4 regions of the Desulfosoma sp. genome follow, and region 1 is predicted to be linked to each of the others. Evidence: riboswitches for the same ligand, from Rfam matches in the RefSeq annotation. Region 1 holds a riboswitch; each other region holds the start of a gene.
The links. A riboswitch is a leader RNA that binds a small molecule or an ion and turns the genes downstream of it on or off. The one in region 1 is predicted to bind cobalamin.
Positions count from the first base shown of each region.

Region 2: it holds a riboswitch for cobalamin, as region 1 does, so the genes downstream of both, ACUVSA_RS01290 (TonB-dependent receptor plug domain-containing protein) here and ACUVSA_RS12460 (precorrin-8X methylmutase) in region 1, are expected to answer to the same signal.
Region 3: it holds a riboswitch for cobalamin, as region 1 does, so the genes downstream of both, ACUVSA_RS13270 (hypothetical protein) here and ACUVSA_RS12460 (precorrin-8X methylmutase) in region 1, are expected to answer to the same signal.
Region 4: it holds a riboswitch for cobalamin, as region 1 does, so the genes downstream of both, cobT (nicotinate-nucleotide--dimethylbenzimidazole phosphoribosyltransferase) here and ACUVSA_RS12460 (precorrin-8X methylmutase) in region 1, are expected to answer to the same signal.

Region 1 covers NZ_JBRAHS010000020.1:33,304-37,511, forward strand. The annotation lists gene ACUVSA_RS12455 (FAD-dependent oxidoreductase) at 1-1,129, shown strand, start outside; cobalamin riboswitch at 1,676-1,863, shown strand; gene ACUVSA_RS12460 (precorrin-8X methylmutase) at 2,007-2,681, shown strand; gene cobI (precorrin-2 C(20)-methyltransferase) at 2,715-3,431, shown strand; gene ACUVSA_RS12470 (FecCD family ABC transporter permease) at 3,449-4,208, shown strand, end outside.
Region 2 covers NZ_JBRAHS010000001.1:275,444-279,651, reverse strand. The annotation lists gene panB (3-methyl-2-oxobutanoate hydroxymethyltransferase) at 1-631, shown strand, start outside; cobalamin riboswitch at 1,401-1,586, shown strand; gene ACUVSA_RS01290 (TonB-dependent receptor plug domain-containing protein) at 1,972-3,939, shown strand.
Region 3 covers NZ_JBRAHS010000024.1:10,170-14,377, reverse strand. The annotation lists gene ACUVSA_RS13280 (epoxyqueuosine reductase) at 1-397, shown strand, start outside; gene ACUVSA_RS13275 (sirohydrochlorin cobaltochelatase) at 358-1,239, opposite strand; gene ACUVSA_RS13270 (hypothetical protein) at 1,524-1,772, opposite strand; cobalamin riboswitch at 1,980-2,164, opposite strand; gene ACUVSA_RS13265 (DUF4198 domain-containing protein) at 3,116-3,931, shown strand; gene ACUVSA_RS13260 (hypothetical protein) at 3,955-4,208, shown strand, end outside.
Region 4 covers NZ_JBRAHS010000001.1:130,468-134,675, reverse strand. The annotation lists gene ACUVSA_RS00625 (ferredoxin) at 1-181, shown strand, start outside; gene ACUVSA_RS00620 (cytochrome c3 family protein) at 531-980, opposite strand; gene ACUVSA_RS00615 (DUF3303 domain-containing protein) at 1,169-1,444, shown strand; gene ACUVSA_RS00610 (hypothetical protein) at 1,571-1,717, shown strand; cobalamin riboswitch at 2,012-2,207, shown strand; gene cobT (nicotinate-nucleotide--dimethylbenzimidazole phosphoribosyltransferase) at 2,310-3,374, shown strand; gene ACUVSA_RS00600 (penicillin-binding protein activator) at 3,413-4,208, opposite strand, start outside.

The DNA.
Region 1 (4,208 bases):
CCTGGCCCGAATGGTGGCCGCACACCTGCGAGAACGCGGTGTGGCCGTGTACACCGAAGAAATAGTTCGAGAAATCCGCTCCGGTGGAAACGGTGCCTCGGTGACCGTATGCACCGACAAGAGGGACCTGGAGGCGGATCTGGTCATCACCGCCGTTGGAGTAAGGCCCAATGGGCGGCTGGCCCAACAGGCCGGACTGCTGGTCTCGCCTCGAGGGGCCATTGTGGTCAATCGGCGCCTGCAGACGTCGGATCCATGGATCTACGCCGGGGGGGACTGCATTGAAGTGACGCACCTCATCACGGGAAAGCCTTTCCATTTTCCTCAAGGCTCTTTGGCCAACCGGCAAGGGCGCATCATCGGCACCAACATTGCCGGAGGACATGCCACATTTGAAGGATCCGTCGGCTCCTTTGCCGTCAAGATCTTTGATGTGGCTGTGGCCGCCGCAGGGCTGACGCGAAAGGCGGCTTCTGCGGAAGGCTTTGACGCCGTGCAAGCCCTGGTGATCCAAGCCGACCGAGCCCACTTTTATCCCACTCAGGACCTTATGACCCTGGCCCTGGTCGTGGACCGCAAAACCCGCAGGCTGCTCGGCATTCAAGGGGTCAGCCGAAACGGAGACGCTCTCGTGGGCCGCATCAACGCCGTGGCCGCCCTGCTGGCGCGCCGAGGCACCCTGGAAGACCTGTCCAACCTGGAAGTGGCCTATACGCCGCCCTTTGCCGCGGCCATGGACATTGTCAACGCCCTTGGAAACACCGCGGAAAACATTTTGGACGGCCACAACGTGACCGCCGACCCCGACGACTTTGAACAGTGCTTCCTGCTCGAAGCCCAAGAGGATGCGCTCTGTTTGGATGTGCGCGGTCCTCGCAATGCCGCCCCCTTCGTTAAGGCCTACGGCGACCGATGGATTAATGTGCCTCAGGAAACCCTGGCCCAAAGCCTGGAAGCCATCCCTAAGGACAAGCGCTTGTTTGTGGTGTGTAACTCCGGCGTGCGATCTTATGAAGCCTTGCTGCAGCTTCGAGCCGCTGGCGTGAAAAACGCCGTGAATGTTCAGGGCGGTGTGGCGGCTCTCAAAAAGGCGGGCATCATCCGGTTGGACAAGGAAGAAGCAACCTAGGAGGCGCTTCGAAACGCCGCGTGAAGATTTTTGTGTCCACATCGAGCATGCGCGCGCCCACATTTTCGAAGGGACGCGCTCCTGCGCGTCCGCCAGCTCACACACCCCAAAGAAAAGGCCCCTCTAAGGAAATTGAAGGGGCACGCTCCCTCAACCGAAGGGACGCCCGCCTGCGCGTCCGGAAAATGTGCGGACCGCGAGGACACGGTCCCTCCGCGCTGAAGGATGGGCGGTGCCCGGGCATTGGAGCACACCCTCGCGGCTGTCCGCAGAATATGTGGAGCGGCACGAGCCGATCCCTTCGCAAGAGCCCTCCCGCAAGCAGGGCGGCGGGCCACGTTGATCGAGAAACCCGGTCCCTCCGCAAGAGAGCCCCTCTGGCATTGAAGGGAACGACCTCCAGGTCGTCCGGGCAATGTGCGCACCGATAAAAGCCGCTCCCTTCGAGGGGAATCGGGTGAAAGAATCGCGGCCACGCTTCTGTTGACCCGGCCGCGGTATTGCGGTATGGAAAGCTGACGCCTTATCAAGGGTCGCCGTTCTTTGACACGGCAATGGGAATCAGGTACTCCAACGCGGGTTTAAAAGGGAAGACGGTGCGATTCCGTCGCGGTCCCGCCGCTGTGAACGGGGACGAAGGCCGATGAACCCACTGTTCCATGGGCATGGGACGGGAAGGGCGGCCTGTAGGAAGATCCGTGAGCCAGAAGACCTGCCTGCATTCCGTCACGAAAGAGACCCCGATGGCAAAGGGCTCTTCGACGCTCCAAGACTTCGAGGAAAAGGTCTTTGAGTGATCCTTGGGATGAAGAAAAAGGGTGCAATCCTTGGAACGGTGACGTTTCAAGGATTTTTTTTGTTCACCGTGGAGTAGCGCATGAAAACACAGGAACGTGCCTTCGACGGCGCAGCCACACCGCTTGTTTCGGCGGGAAAGACCATCGAAGAACAGAGTTTTTGCATCATCGACGCGGAAATGGGTCCCCACGACTTTCCTCCGGACCAGTGGTCCATTGTGCGCCGTGTCATTCACACAACGGGCGATTTAGAATTCGCTCGGCTCATTCGCATTCATCCGCTGGCTGTCAAGGCGGGTTGCGCGGCCTTGCGCCAAGGCGCCGCCATTGTTGTGGACACGCGCATGGTCCAGGTAGGCCTATCTCCCACGCGGCTGCAATGGTTCGGCAATGCCGTGGTAGTGCCGGCGTCCCAAGCCGGCGTGCGCGAGACGGCGGAAAAAGAGGGGCTGACGCGATCCGCGGCCGCCTTTCGCCGTTTGGGCACGACCCTGAACGGAATCATCGTCGCCGTGGGTAATGCGCCGACGGCACTTTTGGAAACCCTCAGAATCATGCATGACGAACGGATTCGGCCGGCGCTCGTGGTGGGAGTGCCCGTAGGTTTTGTCCAAGCCGACACCGCCAAGGAAGCCCTGTGGCAGTTTCAGGCCGTGCCATCCATCACGGTGCTGGGCCGAAAAGGCGGCAGCCCCGTGGCTGTGGCTGTTCTGCACGCGCTGCTGGAATTGGCCTATGGCCTGGGGCCTGCATGACCCCACATTACGGCATAGGAAAGGAACAGGTGCATGCTGGGTACGCTCTACGGCATCGGTGTGGGTCCCGGAGATCCGGACTTGCTGACCCTGAAAGCGGTGAAGGTTCTCGGCCGTGTGGGCCATGTGTTCGCCGCCTCTTCATCCTCCAACGATTACAGCCTGGCTTTGGACATCGTCCGGCGCCATCTGCCCAAGGGGATTCCCGTCCACTCGCTGGACTTCCCCATGACCTTTGACAAAAACCGCCTGGAAAGCGCCTGGCGGGCCAATTGCGATACCGTGGCGGCTCGGCTCGAGAGCGGTGTGGACGTGGCTTTTGTCACCCTGGGCGATCCCATGACCTTCAGCACCTTCATTTATCTTTGGCGAACGATTCGACAGCGGCTTTCCGAGGTGCCCGTGGAAATTGTTCCGGGCATCACCTCCTACCAGGCAGCCGCCGCCTGTGCCGGGGTCGTCTTGGCGGAAGCCGAAGAAACTTTGACGGTCATTTCGGGGGCCAAGGGCGGCCGGCGTCTTTCCCAGGTTCTTCCCTTTTCCGACAGTGTGGTGTTGATGAAAGCGTACAAGCATTTTCCGGAGATTCTGGACCAGATTCGGCGATCAGGCCTTCAGGATTCCGTCTGTTTTGTGAGCCGCTGCGGCCTGGAAGGCCAGGTGGTGGAAAAGGATTTCGCTGCTCTTGAAAACCTCAAACCCCATTACCTTTCACTGCTCATTGTCAAAAAGGGCGGTGGTTCCACGTAAGGCATCGAGGACAGCCTGTGGATTTTGTGGAAGCCCCTGACGCAGCACACCCTTTCCCCCCCGAAAATTCGGCGAAGACGCCGCCGGCCCGATCCAGGCCTTCGGGGCCAGGAGAGCGCTCGCGTCTCTTTTGGATTTTGGCCGTCCTTTCCGTTCTGGCTCTGGCCGTCTATTGCCTCACCTTGGGACCCTATGCCATCGATTCCGGCACCCTCTGGCACCTCCTCGCTTCGATCTTTTCCACAACATCCGCACCGGCGGCACAGGATGCCGTCACGGCCCACTACATCGTTTTTCATTTGCGCTTGGCGCGCATCGTTTTGGCTTTGGTGGTGGGCGCCGCCCTAGCCCTCTCGGGCACCGTCTATCAAGGCATTTTGCTGAACCCTTTGGCGGATCCCTTCACATTGGGCGTTTCCACCGGGGCGGCTTTCGGAGCGTCTCTGACCATTCTCGGCGGATGGGCGTCGTGGAAGCTGGCGGGCATGAGCCTGCTGCCCGCCGCCGCTTTTGCCGGCGCCGTGGGGGCTCTGAGCCTCGCCATGGTTCTGGGGCGTCTGCAAGGCCGAATGCATCCCACGACGCTGGTGCTGGCGGGGATTATCGTGTCCACGTTTCTTTCAGCCGGCATCAGTCTTTTGAAAAGCCTTCACGAGGAATCCCTTTCCGCCATTGTGTTTTGGATCATGGGGAGTCTCTCGGGGCGAAGCTGGCGCCATGTGCTGGCGGTGCTTCCCTACATGGGGGCAGGTTCCTGGGTTGTTTTCGCTTATGCTC
Region 2 (4,208 bases), on a different contig from region 1:
CATGGAGGAGATGCTGCACCATACGCGCGCGGTGGCTCGTGGTACGCAGCGAGCCTTGGTCATCGGAGACATGCCTTTCCTGTCATACCAGGTCAGTGTTGCCCAGGCTGTGGAAAACGCCGGGCGTTTTCTCAAAGAAGGGCGGGCTCAGGCTGTCAAGCTGGAAGGCGGGGCCTCGGTGTTGCAGCAGGTGCGCGCCATTGTGGAAGCAGGTATTCCGGTTCAGGGACATCTGGGCTTGACCCCACAGAGCATCGCGAAACTGGGCGGTTTCAAGGTGCAAGGAAAAGACCAGGAAGCGGTTAACAAACTTTTGGAGGACGCTCTGGCCCTCTCTGAAGCCGGCTGTTTCAGCCTGGTTCTGGAAGCCATTCCGGCATCCGTGGCCCAGCGCATCACGGAAGCAGTGCCCATTCCCACCATCGGGATCGGGGCCGGACGGGCCTGTGACGGCCAAGTTTTGGTGATTCACGATCTGGTGGGCCTTTTCGATCGGTTCGTTCCGCGTTTTGTGAAACAATACGACGCCCTGGGCCAGAGGATCATGGAGGCGGTCATCCGATACCGTGACGAGGTGGAAAAAGGGGTTTTTCCCGGCCCTGAGCACACTTTTGGTGCTATCCCGTCGTGATGGGTGTGACAGCAGAATTTCTTGCTGAATCCGCGGGCTTCTCGACAAAAAAACAAAGGCGGCCATGAGGCCGCCATCGCCCAGTGGAGAGAACGAGCTTCCAAGGCCTCGAAAACCCTTGTGCAGGGCATTATATTGCCTAAGCGGCACGAGGTGCCTATGGAATTGCGGCTGACTGCAGCATGCGCGCCCAATGACATGCCCTTCGGCATTCGGTGCGTCACCTTGAAGACCACCACAACCTGGTGACACCACAGCGCCTCCCTGATAAAGGGCTTTGAACGTGTAATGCTACGGTTTTGGCTGAGGGCTTTGGGGGGATGTCGTAGAATGCCTTGTCAGTTCTTGTCTCCGGATCGAGGTATTGCTTGTTCTTACTTTCAGTGGAGGGTCCCTTGGAAGGCTGTTCGAAAACACTTTCAGTGGGAGCGTTGTAAGCCGCGATGGCTGATCGCGCCTTGCAATGCTCCTACAACTTCAAGCCGAAAGGACGCGGCCAAGCCATTGTGAGACACGCTCCTGGGCGAGCGCGAACGTGCGGACCACCGGTTCCTTCAAATCCAATCGGATGAGCGAACCTCCGGCAATGAAAGGAAGGGCTCTTGGGTGTCCGGCAATGAGGAAACCTCGTTCGAATAGTCCGTTCGTTGAGCCACGCAGGGCGGCGCCAAGGCCACGAGAGAGACGTTGCTGGATATCCTCCTTCGAGCGCACCGTGGTTAAGGAGGTTCTGGTGGTTTTCCGCACTTGACACGCAGCGGGCTTCTTGATAACGAAACTCCGTCCAGGTGCTTTTCGGCTTAAAAGGGAATCCCGTGAAAATCGGGAGCGGGCCCGCCGCTGTGATCGGGAACGAAGGCTGCATTGAAGCCACTGCCTCGCGACTTAGGGTGGGAAGGCGCAGCTTGTAGGATGATCCGAGAGTCAGAAGACCTGCCTGGGCGACGCGCGCGTCCGTGCCCTCGGGCCAGCGGGGCATGACGGCCAAGAGTCCGCTCGGATGAAAAAGGGAGATCCCGGGTTTCTCAGAGACCCGGGTTTTTTTATGCCGCACCATGGGGTCGCGGGCCCCCTCATGGAAACCGACCAAAGCCTGGAAGGCTGTTCGAATCCGCCTCGAAGCGCCACGCGCACCGGCTGCGCTTTTGATCTGCTCTTTTCGGGGTGTTGGACGCCTTCCCAAACCGCGGAGGGGTGAATTCATGACTCCAAGACGTATGCACCACTTGGCAGGATCCCATTGGAGGATGTTCTGCATTCAAGCGGCAAATTTGTCCGGCCCGTTATCTGTGCAGACTAAAGAGCCCGTTTGGGGAGGAAGAAAGCCATCGTGGAGCGAGGTGTTTGGGGCGGTCGCCTTATTCGTGTGCTGGGTTCTAGCCATTCCCGGGCTGGCGGCGGAACAGCCCCTGTGGAGGGCGCACGATGTGGTGGTGACGGCGACTCGAACGGCCGTGCCGCAACAAAGTCTAGGGATTTCTTCCGTCGTCCTCACGGAAGAAGACATTCGCGCGCGCCGGGCTTCCGATGTAGCGGAGCTTCTACGCGATGTGGCCGGATTTCAGCCCGTTCGATATGGGTCTCGGGGATCGCAGACGGTGGTCTTTCCTCGAGGCGGTGAGCCCAACTATACCCTTGTGCTCATCGACGGAGTCAAGGTGAACCTGGGCGGCGGCGATTTTTATTGGGAAAACCTGACCACGGACAATATCGAGCGCATAGAAATCGTTCGTGGGCCGCAAAGCGCCCTTTATGGCTCCGATGCCATTGGCGGCGTCATTCAGATTTTCACCAAGTCAGGCTATGGCCCGGCCTCGGTGGAGCTTTCCACGGCCCATGGTCTTCGATCGGATCGCGGACGTTACATGGGGGAACATAGCGTGCGAGTCTCGGGCGGTACCGACCGTTTCGGGTATTCAGCCGCCTACGGCCGAATCGACGATGGTGGAATACTGCGCATCAATAACGATTATTGGAACAATACCGCCAGCACACGTTTGGACTTCTTTCCCAAGGACAATTGGGAGCTGTCCTTCACGGGCCGACTCACTGATGCCAGGTATGAATATCCTACAGAAAGTTCCGGCGACAGGTACAGTCCTTTGGATCCGGATCAAACCCAAAGGGAGCAGGACGCTGTCATAGGTGTTTCTGCCAAGGTGCAGAGCACGGCGTGGTGGGAAAATGTCGTGAGTGTGGGCTATCATAATAATCGGCGCCGCAATTTGGACCCCTACAACGAGGCGACCGATTATGCCGATTCTTTCGGACGGTATAATGAGGCACGTGCCACCTTGGACTATCACGCCAATCTGACCTGGCAGCCCGCAGCGCGTTTTACCTCGGTTTTGACTGTAGGATATGAACGGGATGAGGAAAGCTACAGGCAAGAGACCTTTTATTTCGATGCCACGAAACTGAGTGCGGATCGCTCCAATAATGCCGTCTATGTTCAGGATCAGGTGACGCTTTTTGAACGCCTGCACGTGGTGGGCGGCTTTCGTGTAGAAGACAACAGCGCCTACGGCACCGAGGTGACGCCTCGAGGAGCGGCAGCTTTGGAGATCAAGGAGACGGGGACGACGCTGCGGATGGCGGCGGCCAAAGGCATCAAGGAACCCACGTTTTATGAAAACTTCGCCAATGATTCCTGGACGTTGGGAAACCCTGACTTGGACCCCGAAAAGGCCACATCTTGGGAGGTGGGGGTTTCGCAGCGCCTGGGAGGGCGGCTGCAGGCCTTCGCCACCTATTTCGAAAATCATTACAAGGACCTCATTGCCTACGTGCCCACACCTTTTCCCGCACCCCCGGAAAGGACGCCGAACTTTTTCAACATTCAAGCGGCGAAAACCCGTGGTGTGGAATGGGGACTGGAAAGTCGCGCTTGGGATAACCTCATGGCCGGGGTCAGTATGACCTTTCTGGACACGGAAGTCACAGACGACGGAGGGATAGATTCCATTGCCTTTCAGGAAGGCAAAAAGCTTTTGCGACGTCCTCAAGTGGGCGCTTCCGGGTGGGTGGACTACCGCTGGAAAAACCTACGGTGCCGCTTCCTCGGCCATTACGTGGGAAGTCGGGATGATGCAGACTACAGGGATTGGATGGCACCCAGGCGGGTCACTTTGGACGACTATTTCATCCTGGATGCCATTCTTTCCTACGCAGTGACGGCGCACGCCCCCTTGAAAGACCTCGAGATTTTCCTCAAGGGAACAAATATTTTGGATACCGACTATGAGCAGGTTTTCGGATATTCCACGCCGGGTGCGGCGTTTATGCTGGGAGCGTCGATGAAATTTTAGAAGCCCCATGAGGCGGGGCTGTTACTGGAGCCTGTTCGCAACAACACCTTCAGTAGGAGCGCCGCAAGTTGCGGTTCCTTCTCGCGCCTTGCGGCGCTCCTCCAGCCTCACGCCGAAATGAAGTGGCCGAACCATGGTCGAACAGGCTCTTGGCAGGCAATTCATTTTCGGACGGGCATGAAGCACCGGAGGGCAAACGGTTACAAGAATCCTTGAGTCGTCGCCTTCGCAGAGACTGCATTTTATGGGTAATGGATGCATCAAGGGGA
Region 3 (4,208 bases), on a different contig from region 1:
CGATGAAAAACGCCTTCTCAGCCGATGGTCCCACAAGCATCTGGGCTACATTGCCGGATTGGGAACCTTCGGCATCCATCACCAGCTCATCACCCATCAGGGGGCCTGCGGCCGATTGGGCAGCCTGGTGACGGCCAAACCCATGGAACCGACGCCACGCCCCACCGTGGAATACTGCCTGGTCAAATCGGGCCATGCGTGCACGGCATGTGTGCATCGCTGCACCTTTGGAGCGCTCACCTTCAACGGGCTGGACCGGCACCGTTGCTACGCCCAGCTATTGGAAAACGACCGCCGTTTTAAGGATCTTCCCCTGGTGGATGTCTGCGGCAAATGTGTGGCGGATGTGCCATGCAGTTACGGCATTCCCAAATCCTCCATGGCCGATTGCAGGTGACGGATCCAGATGTCGACCACAGCCGCAATTTCTCCCATGCCGCGAAAGACTGGAACCGCCTGGATGCCCTTGGCTTCTAGCTGAGACTTCCAGCTGTCGGCATCCTTTCCGGCCATGTCGTTGCGGGCGTGGTCGCCGGCCACGACCATGAAGGGAACAAGGTAGACTTTGCGCACGCGGCGGCTTTCCAGAGCGGCAAGCACCTCGTCAAAGGACGGAGAGCCTTCAACGGTGGCCAGAAACATGTTGCTGTCTTGTTTTCGAAAATAGGCATCCATGGCCACGTAAGCCACATCGGCGGGATGGTGCTCACTGCCGTGGCCCATATACACAACCGCTTCATCGGGCTTTCGCTCCGAGGGCACACTTTCCGCCATGGCGCGAGCCACTTGGGTCATGTCTTCGGCGGACGAAAGCAAAGGTCGGGCAAAGGTAACCTTTTTGAAGCCGCCCACCATTTGCGCGAACAAGCGGGCGTTCATGTAAAGATCGTGAAATTCGGCTCCTGGGATGACGTGCAGTGACATAACGGCCACGTGTGTGAAGCCGTCCTCCATGAGCTTGGCCAGGGCCGTTTCCGGAGCATCCAAGGACCGGCCTTGCGCACGAAGTTTCTTGCGAATGATGCTGGAAGTATAGGCCCAACGCCTCTCCACTTTGGGAAACGCCGCGGTGATGCGTTGGTCGATGACATCGTAGGCTTTTTGAGCTTCCGGCACACTCGTTCCAAAGGCAACCACCAAAATGGCCGGTTTTGCCACTTCGGAGGATCCATGCTCTGCCATAGCTGTTTCAACTCCCATGTTTCCCAAAATAATGGCCACCACTGCCAGAAATCTCACAAGACACCTCATGACGTTTCCGGATTTCACCACCATGAATCCCACCTCCCTCTGCTCGAAAAAAGTCGATGTCTTTTCACTAGAGCCTCGCAACACATGGGTCCAGGCGCGGCCTCCCCTTTGCTTCAATCAAGGAGACCCTCACGTACAACCCCCTTTTAACCGTCACAAGAACCTCTTGCGGCCTTTCTGGCGCGTGCACTCCCTCCAAACGCCGCATAATACAACGCCGCAATTATGGGCCGTGCGCCGCGCCACAGGCTTTGCCCTCTCACCCAGGCAGTTTACCCGCAAAGACGCAGGGGTGCCCCGATGATGGACATGCCGCGTTCACTGTCCACTTGAGCTCGAACGCAAACAATCTCCTGCATGCCTCGGGTGATCATACGCCACCAGTTTTCAGCAATCTCGAATTCCGAGCGGGCCACTCCGATGGCTTGGGCGCCAAACCGATCCATGCACGCATAGGAACCCCAACTATCCTCGTGGAGCTCTCCCCCTCCGGTCACATAAACAATTAGGCCTCTTTTCATCTCGATCCTCCGGTCTTCAGGGCGCCCGAGGTCATGAACATGACCCCGGGCGGTCAAAGGGTGAATGGAACGATGAGGAGGGTGGTGCCGGGAAAAGGGTGGGCCGCCCTTTTCCCAAAAAAAAATCCTCAGAGCTGACCGCTCTAAGGATTGCACCCAGTTTCGCTTGGTCCTCACGCGGGAAACACTGCAGCATCCGCCCGTGCCGCGCTTCCCCACGATCAGGCAGGTCTTCTGGCTCACGGATCACCCGAGCGCCTACACCTTCCCGACGCCTTGGCAGCGTCAGTGGCCTTGTCGCAGGCGCCGTCCCCGTTCACAGCGGCGGGACCGCTCCCGACTTCCACGGGATTCCCTTTTAAGCAGCAAGCACCTGATCGCTCTTGTTAATTGCCGCTTTCTGCTACCGCTGTCACCTCGACTTTGTCAAGGGAATTTTTCTCGGCCTGAGCAGGCCCATGAACGACGCAGCCCCCTGAAGGCCGTTCGAAGATGGTGTTTAAGGGCTCTTGTGTCCGCGTCAAGGACTTTCTTTCCCATGTTTTCGATGAGACGGTCTCTCCAGCATCCGCGAGCACCCAGGCTGGCGGTAGGCAGCCCTTGCGGGGCCAAAACGGGGCAAGCTCCCGGCGTCAGTGGAAGGCGGTCCTGCACGTCGGAAAAATCTGCAGAGCGCGTCCTCGCAGTTCAATCGTCGCAGAAAAATCATTGCACGACTTCGGCGATGGCGTGTGCGTCACCAATATTCGCCCCACCTGCAAGAATTCGCGGAAAGCATTTTCGGCCGAGATCCTCAGCCTTTTCAAAGACGGGCTCGTCGCTACTCCGAAAGATGCTGAGCCCGCGACATGACGACGACGCACATCACCCTTCCGAGGCTCTGCCCACGGTCATTTCGACGGCATCCTCCGTTTCCCGAACCTGCAGGACGGTTCCTCCGTTGTGGGCCACCACGCGTTCCATCTTGGGTCTTTGCTGCGCCGTGATGAGAAAGCGAAAACTCTGACCGGGTCGCACAAATCTCAGACGTAAACTTACGTCCAGAAAACCCGCTCAACAGTCATCCCTGTAGTCGGCCACAAGGTTGTTATCCCATGCCTGATTGTCACGAGGTGGCTCTCGACGCATCGTCCATCCTTATAGGGGCTTTTTGATCTCTGAGTGTCTTGACACGGGTCACGTTTTCCTTTACGTTGATTCCGTAAGGGAAGGCTATAGCCTTTCGAACCAGCCCACTAAGCCTGTGGGGTTCCGTCCCTCACCTCATGAACCTTCGGTCACGAAGACCTCACAACAACTTTTATCCTTCATCAGTGAAAGCACCCAAAGTCACGGAGGTCGTCATGAAACATCGTCCCGTTGTCATGGTCCTTGTCTTCACGTTTGTCCTGGTGACCAGGCTCTTTCTTGCCGGTTCCGCTTTGGCGCATTTTGGGCTCATCTTGCCTTCCGACGACATCGTCACCCCGGAAGATTCCAAAACCCTTACGCTGCAGGCCAAGTTCCTGCATCCCATGGAAGGCCACTATATGGAAATGGTCAAGCCGAAACGTTTCGGTTTTCTGCACATGGGCCAAAAGACGGACCTGACGGCATCCCTGGAGGCCCGCAAAGGTCGCGGCGCCGATCAGGACAACAATTTCACGTATTGGGAAACCTCTTATACCATTCGCAAGCCCGGAAATTATATCTTCTACATGGAACCGAGTCCCTACTGGGAACCTGCCGAAGACAAGTTTATTGTGCATTACACGAAGGTATGCGTCCAGGCCCTTGGGTTGGAAGAGGGCTGGGACGAACCTGTCGGGCTGGAGACCGAAATCGTGCCGCTGACACGCCCCTATGGCCTGTGGACCGGCAACGTCTTTTCCGGCCGTGTGCTTCTCAAAGGAAAGCCCGTCCCCTATGCGGAAGTGGAAGTGGAATACCTGAATGAGTCGCCGGATAATCCTTCCAAGGTAGCGGCCCCCTCCGATCCGTTTGTGACCCAAGTGGTCAAGGCCGACGGCAACGGTGTGTTCACCTACGCTATGCCTCGCGCGGGATGGTGGGGCTTTGCCGCGCTCAGCGACGCTTCCTGGAAGCTCAAAAAGGACGGCAAACCCAAACCTGTGGAGATCGGTGCCGTCTTTTGGGTTCACACCACAGACATGAAATGATTGCACAAGCATGGAGGACGAGCATGGGCCACCGCTACGAGTCGGCAAATTTTGAACAGAACCACGATCACTGCGCGCAAGCCCCGCATCACCATGGGCATGAAGAGGAACACAGGCCGCACTCCGGCCACGAAGGCCAGACCACCTCCACAGAGCACGAAGCCGGTGCCCTTTCCACAAAGGAAAAGCTGGCCAGAATGCTGGATCACTGGAAACACCACAACGAAGAGCATGAGGCTTCCTATCGCCGGTGGGCGCAGCAGGCACGATCGGAAGG
Region 4 (4,208 bases), on a different contig from region 1:
TAAAGTGACTGTAGATAAGAGCAAATGCACTGGTGACGGCGAGTGCGTGGATGTGTGCCCCGTGGACGTCTACGAACTCGTGGATGGTAAGGCCGAGCCCGTCAATGAAGACGAATGCCTCGGCTGTGAAAGCTGCGTGGAAGTTTGCGAAAACGACGCCATTACGGTGGAAGAAGTCTAAGGCGCCGCTGATTTCTTCTCCAGATTGTGTCCGAGAACGGGTTCAAGGGGTTTTTCGGCTAAGGGTCAAAATCCTTTGCTGCCCGTACCCTTGAAGGGGGGGGCTGGACCTTCGGCATAAAGCGAGATCGGAGCAGCGAGGCGCGATGGCCGTTTCGGTGGCTTTATCCTTTCCTCCTAAAGCGTTCTGAAGCAGGCTCAAGTTCAAAGACCCGGGAGATGAAGCATCTCTCGGGTTTTTTTCTTTGGCTACGACCTGCGGCTGCCAGGGTAGATTCCGACAGAAAACCCTCCCCCCGTAAAGGGTCGGCGGAGAGGGTTAGGCGTCACATGTCGCCGGAAAGGCTTTCCTAGCTTTGCCCTTCCTTTTTGGGATGACACTGCACGCACGTGGTCGGAGCGGCGGTTTGAGGATTCTGAGCTTTCAGCTTCTTGTGGCACTCCTGGCAATTGGTGTGCATGGCCAGTTTCAAGTTCAGCTTTTGTTGTTCCGGAGGCAGCTTCTTTTCGCCTTCAATGGTCGGCTCGTTGTGGCACTCCTGGCACTTCTGTACAGGATCTCCCTGCTTCCACACGTTCTTGCCGCCCTCGTATTTGTGATGGCACTCGGTACACGCGATCTTATACTCTTCGGCGTGCTTCTTGTGCGTGAACTGCACATTGGCTTTGGTGTGGCTGGGCCACAGGGTTGAGTTCATGGTGATGACATCCGGGGCATCTGCCGCCACGGCAATGAGGGCTCCCACAAACAGAGCCGCTGCGATGCAAACCGACGGGACGAACCAATGCTTACCTCTCACCGTGTCACCTCCTTTCTGTTATGCAGGTTGAGATTGTGATTCCATTCACGGCAGCCGTTGTAGTGAGCTGGTCTTGAAAGTGTCAAGGCTTTTCGGGCGCGAAATCGTCCCTTGACAGACGATGAACGCCTTGGAGTATAAAGATCGAAAAGGTTGACAGGGCGGGAGCTCACACAAGGAGGCGCGTTATGCTGTTTATGGCCATCTTCAGCTACACTCCGGAAGATCGCGACCGCGTCATCGAGCGCACGGAACAGCTTCCCGAAGTGCCGGGAACGGCCCTGAAGGGGGAATGGTTCGATGTGACGGGGCATCGCGTGTTTCGGCTTTTCGAAGCCGAAGACGAAGCGCACCTGGCGGCTGCGGTCTTTCAGTGGACCGATTTGGGGGTTGCAGAGGTGGTGCCCGTGATGGAGACAAAAAAGGCACTGAAGCTCCTGCGCCGAACATCTAAGAAAGCTTGAGAGCGGGGCCGAACATGCGGCCCGAGGGTTCCGGCGCTCGCGTGGACGATATGCAGGCCCTTGTTCTTGAAGGGGCGGGTTTTTGGCCGTCCCCGATCGCGCAGACCTGCAGGGGCTGATCCCACTATGGGGATTGGGGATCGAAGCGCGGGCATGGAAAAGGACACCCTGCGGCGCTTGCGCCATTTGGCGGAGCGCTGGGAAGCGGTCCTTCTTCTGGGACAATGGAACCCGCAGGAAGGCCAAGAAAAGCCATTCGTGGTCATGCTCTGAGAGTTTGTGCCTGCGGGCAACGTGCGGGAGGGGCGCCATGGGCGAAAGAGGACAGGGCCGTGCGGGATCGTTGCGGAATAAAGCCTGAGCTTTTTTAGACAGGCAGGCATAGCGGCTAGGGGAGGCTGCTGGAGCCGCGCATGTTGCGTCATGGCATCGGACGGATGGGGGTCCGCCTGAACAAATGAAGTTGATGCAGGTAGGAAAAACCTGCTTGAAAAATGGTGCGTGGGCGAGACTTGACCTGAAGAAGCAAGAAAGGAGCGACAGCAACCGTCGTTTACGAAGCTATCATTGGGTGCGGTCCGGGGTGGTGCCCTGAAGAGCATGCGGGGAGAATAGGGAAGGCGGTGCAAAGCCGCTACGCTGGGCCGGCGCTGTAAGCGGGGATGCCTTCGGAGCAGAGCCACTGTTTCCGCGTGGGAAATGGGAAGGCCCGAAGAGGCAAGGGATCCGCGAGTCAGAAGACCTGCCACCCGGACGTTGAGCGGACCGAAAGTTGACCCGTGCCTAGGGTGAGCCTTCGAGGTCGTGGGACCACGAAGGCTTTTTTGTTGGGAAAGCATTAAACCACGAGAGGAGCGTCATGTTCATGGAGAAAGAGCTTCAAAGCCTTCTTGAGAGCATTGAGCCGGTGGATTCCCATTGGGAAAAGCTTGCCTGGGAAAGACTTCGATCGCAAATCCGCCCGAGAGGCTCTTTGGGGCGGCTGGAAGAGATGGCCGCTCGACTGGGGGCCATTTGCAAGAGTTTAACGCCCAATGTGAGCCGAAAAATCATTTTCACCATGGCCGGAGATCACGGTGTGGCTGAAGAGGGTGTCAGCGCGTACCCGCAGGAAGTTACAGCTCAGATGGTTTGGAGTTTTCTCAATGGCTGGGCGTCGATCAATGTCCTGGCAGACCATGTGGGAGCTGAGGTGCGCGTGGTGGATTTCGGCGTGGCGGCCGATCTTCCGGAGGACTGGGCCGTCATTCGGCGAAAGATCGGCAAAGGGACCCGCAACATGACCCAAGGGGCGGCCATGGAGCGGCACGAGGCCGTCCGTGGCCTTGTAGAAGGGGCTCACCTTGTGATGGCTGCCGTTCAGGAGGAAGGCTTTCAACTTGTGGGGACAGGAGACATGGGCATCGCGAACACGACACCGTCCACGGCCATTGTGGCGGCCTTGAGCACCAAGCCAGTTAAGGACCTTACGGGCCGAGGGACCGGCATTGACGATGCCGCCTGGTGCCGCAAGGTGCGGGCCGTGGAAAAGGCTTTGGCCGTCAACCGCCCGAATCCCACAGATCCGGTGGATGTTCTGGCGAAAGTGGGTGGCTACGAAATCGCCGGGCTTGCCGGAGCGGTTCTTGGAGCCGCGGCCGTGCGTGTGCCCGTGGTCTGCGATGGCTTCATTGCTACGGCAGGAGCTTTGATTGCCTGCCAGCTGGCTCCTTTCGCCAAGGATTACCTTTTCGTCTCACACCGCAGTCAGGAAGTGGGCCACCAAGCCATGATCGAGCTTTTGGAACGCCCCCCCCTGTTGGACCTGTCCATGCGACTGGGAGAAGGCACGGGGGCGGCCTTGGCCATGAGCCTGGTGGAAGCTTCGGCACGCGTCCTTCGGGATATCAAGACCTTTGAAGAAGCCGGCGTCACGGACACCGGCCATTGAAGCGGCCACGGCGACATGGAGTGTGGTGTGGTCATGGCCTATTGGTCCACCCGCACCACCGCCCCGCCCTTGATTTGAAGAATGGGATACTGGCGTTCCATGTGGCCGTCCGGAGCGAACCGAACAGGGCCGAGAGGTCCCGTGGGCAGTTCCACTCGAAGGAGCCATTGTCGAAAGCGCAGGCGATCGACCTGGCCCTCTTTGAGCGTTTGTTCTCGAGCCTGGAGTGCCAGCAAGGTTGCCGTGTAGCCTTGAGCGGCCAAAAAGTCGGGTTCTTCTCCGTATGTTTCCCGATAGTCTCGTGTAAAGGCGTCCTGAAAGGAATCCCCCATGCGGGAAGTCTCGTGCTGGAAGGCTGATGGAAACAGAGCGCCTTCCAGATAAACGCCGCCGGCGGACAGCAGGGACTTTTCTTCCCAAAGATTTGTGCCCAGAAGCGTCACGCCTACCACGTTGTAATAAGGCAGCTGCGGAGCGATCAGGGCAATGGTTTCGGCGGCGTCGGGAATGAAGAGAGCATCCAAGGGTGTGTCGGAAACCTCGGCTCCGGATCCCTTTGGCACGTGGTGCGCGAGAGTGTGAATGGGACCTTTGAAATCGGTCATGCCCGGAGTGTAGGGCGTATCCACCACGACTTTTCCGTCAAGCTCTTGAACCGTGCGGAGAAAGATCTCTCTCAGAGCGCGGCCGTAGGGTTCCTCCGGGTAAAGCACGCCGAAGTTTTGAAACCCTAGAGCGTTTCGACAATAGGTGAGCAGCGCCGCGATCATGTCCTGGTGATCCAAGAAGGCGTGCAAAAGAAAAGGGGTTTGGGAGGTGACGCGGCGTTTTTCC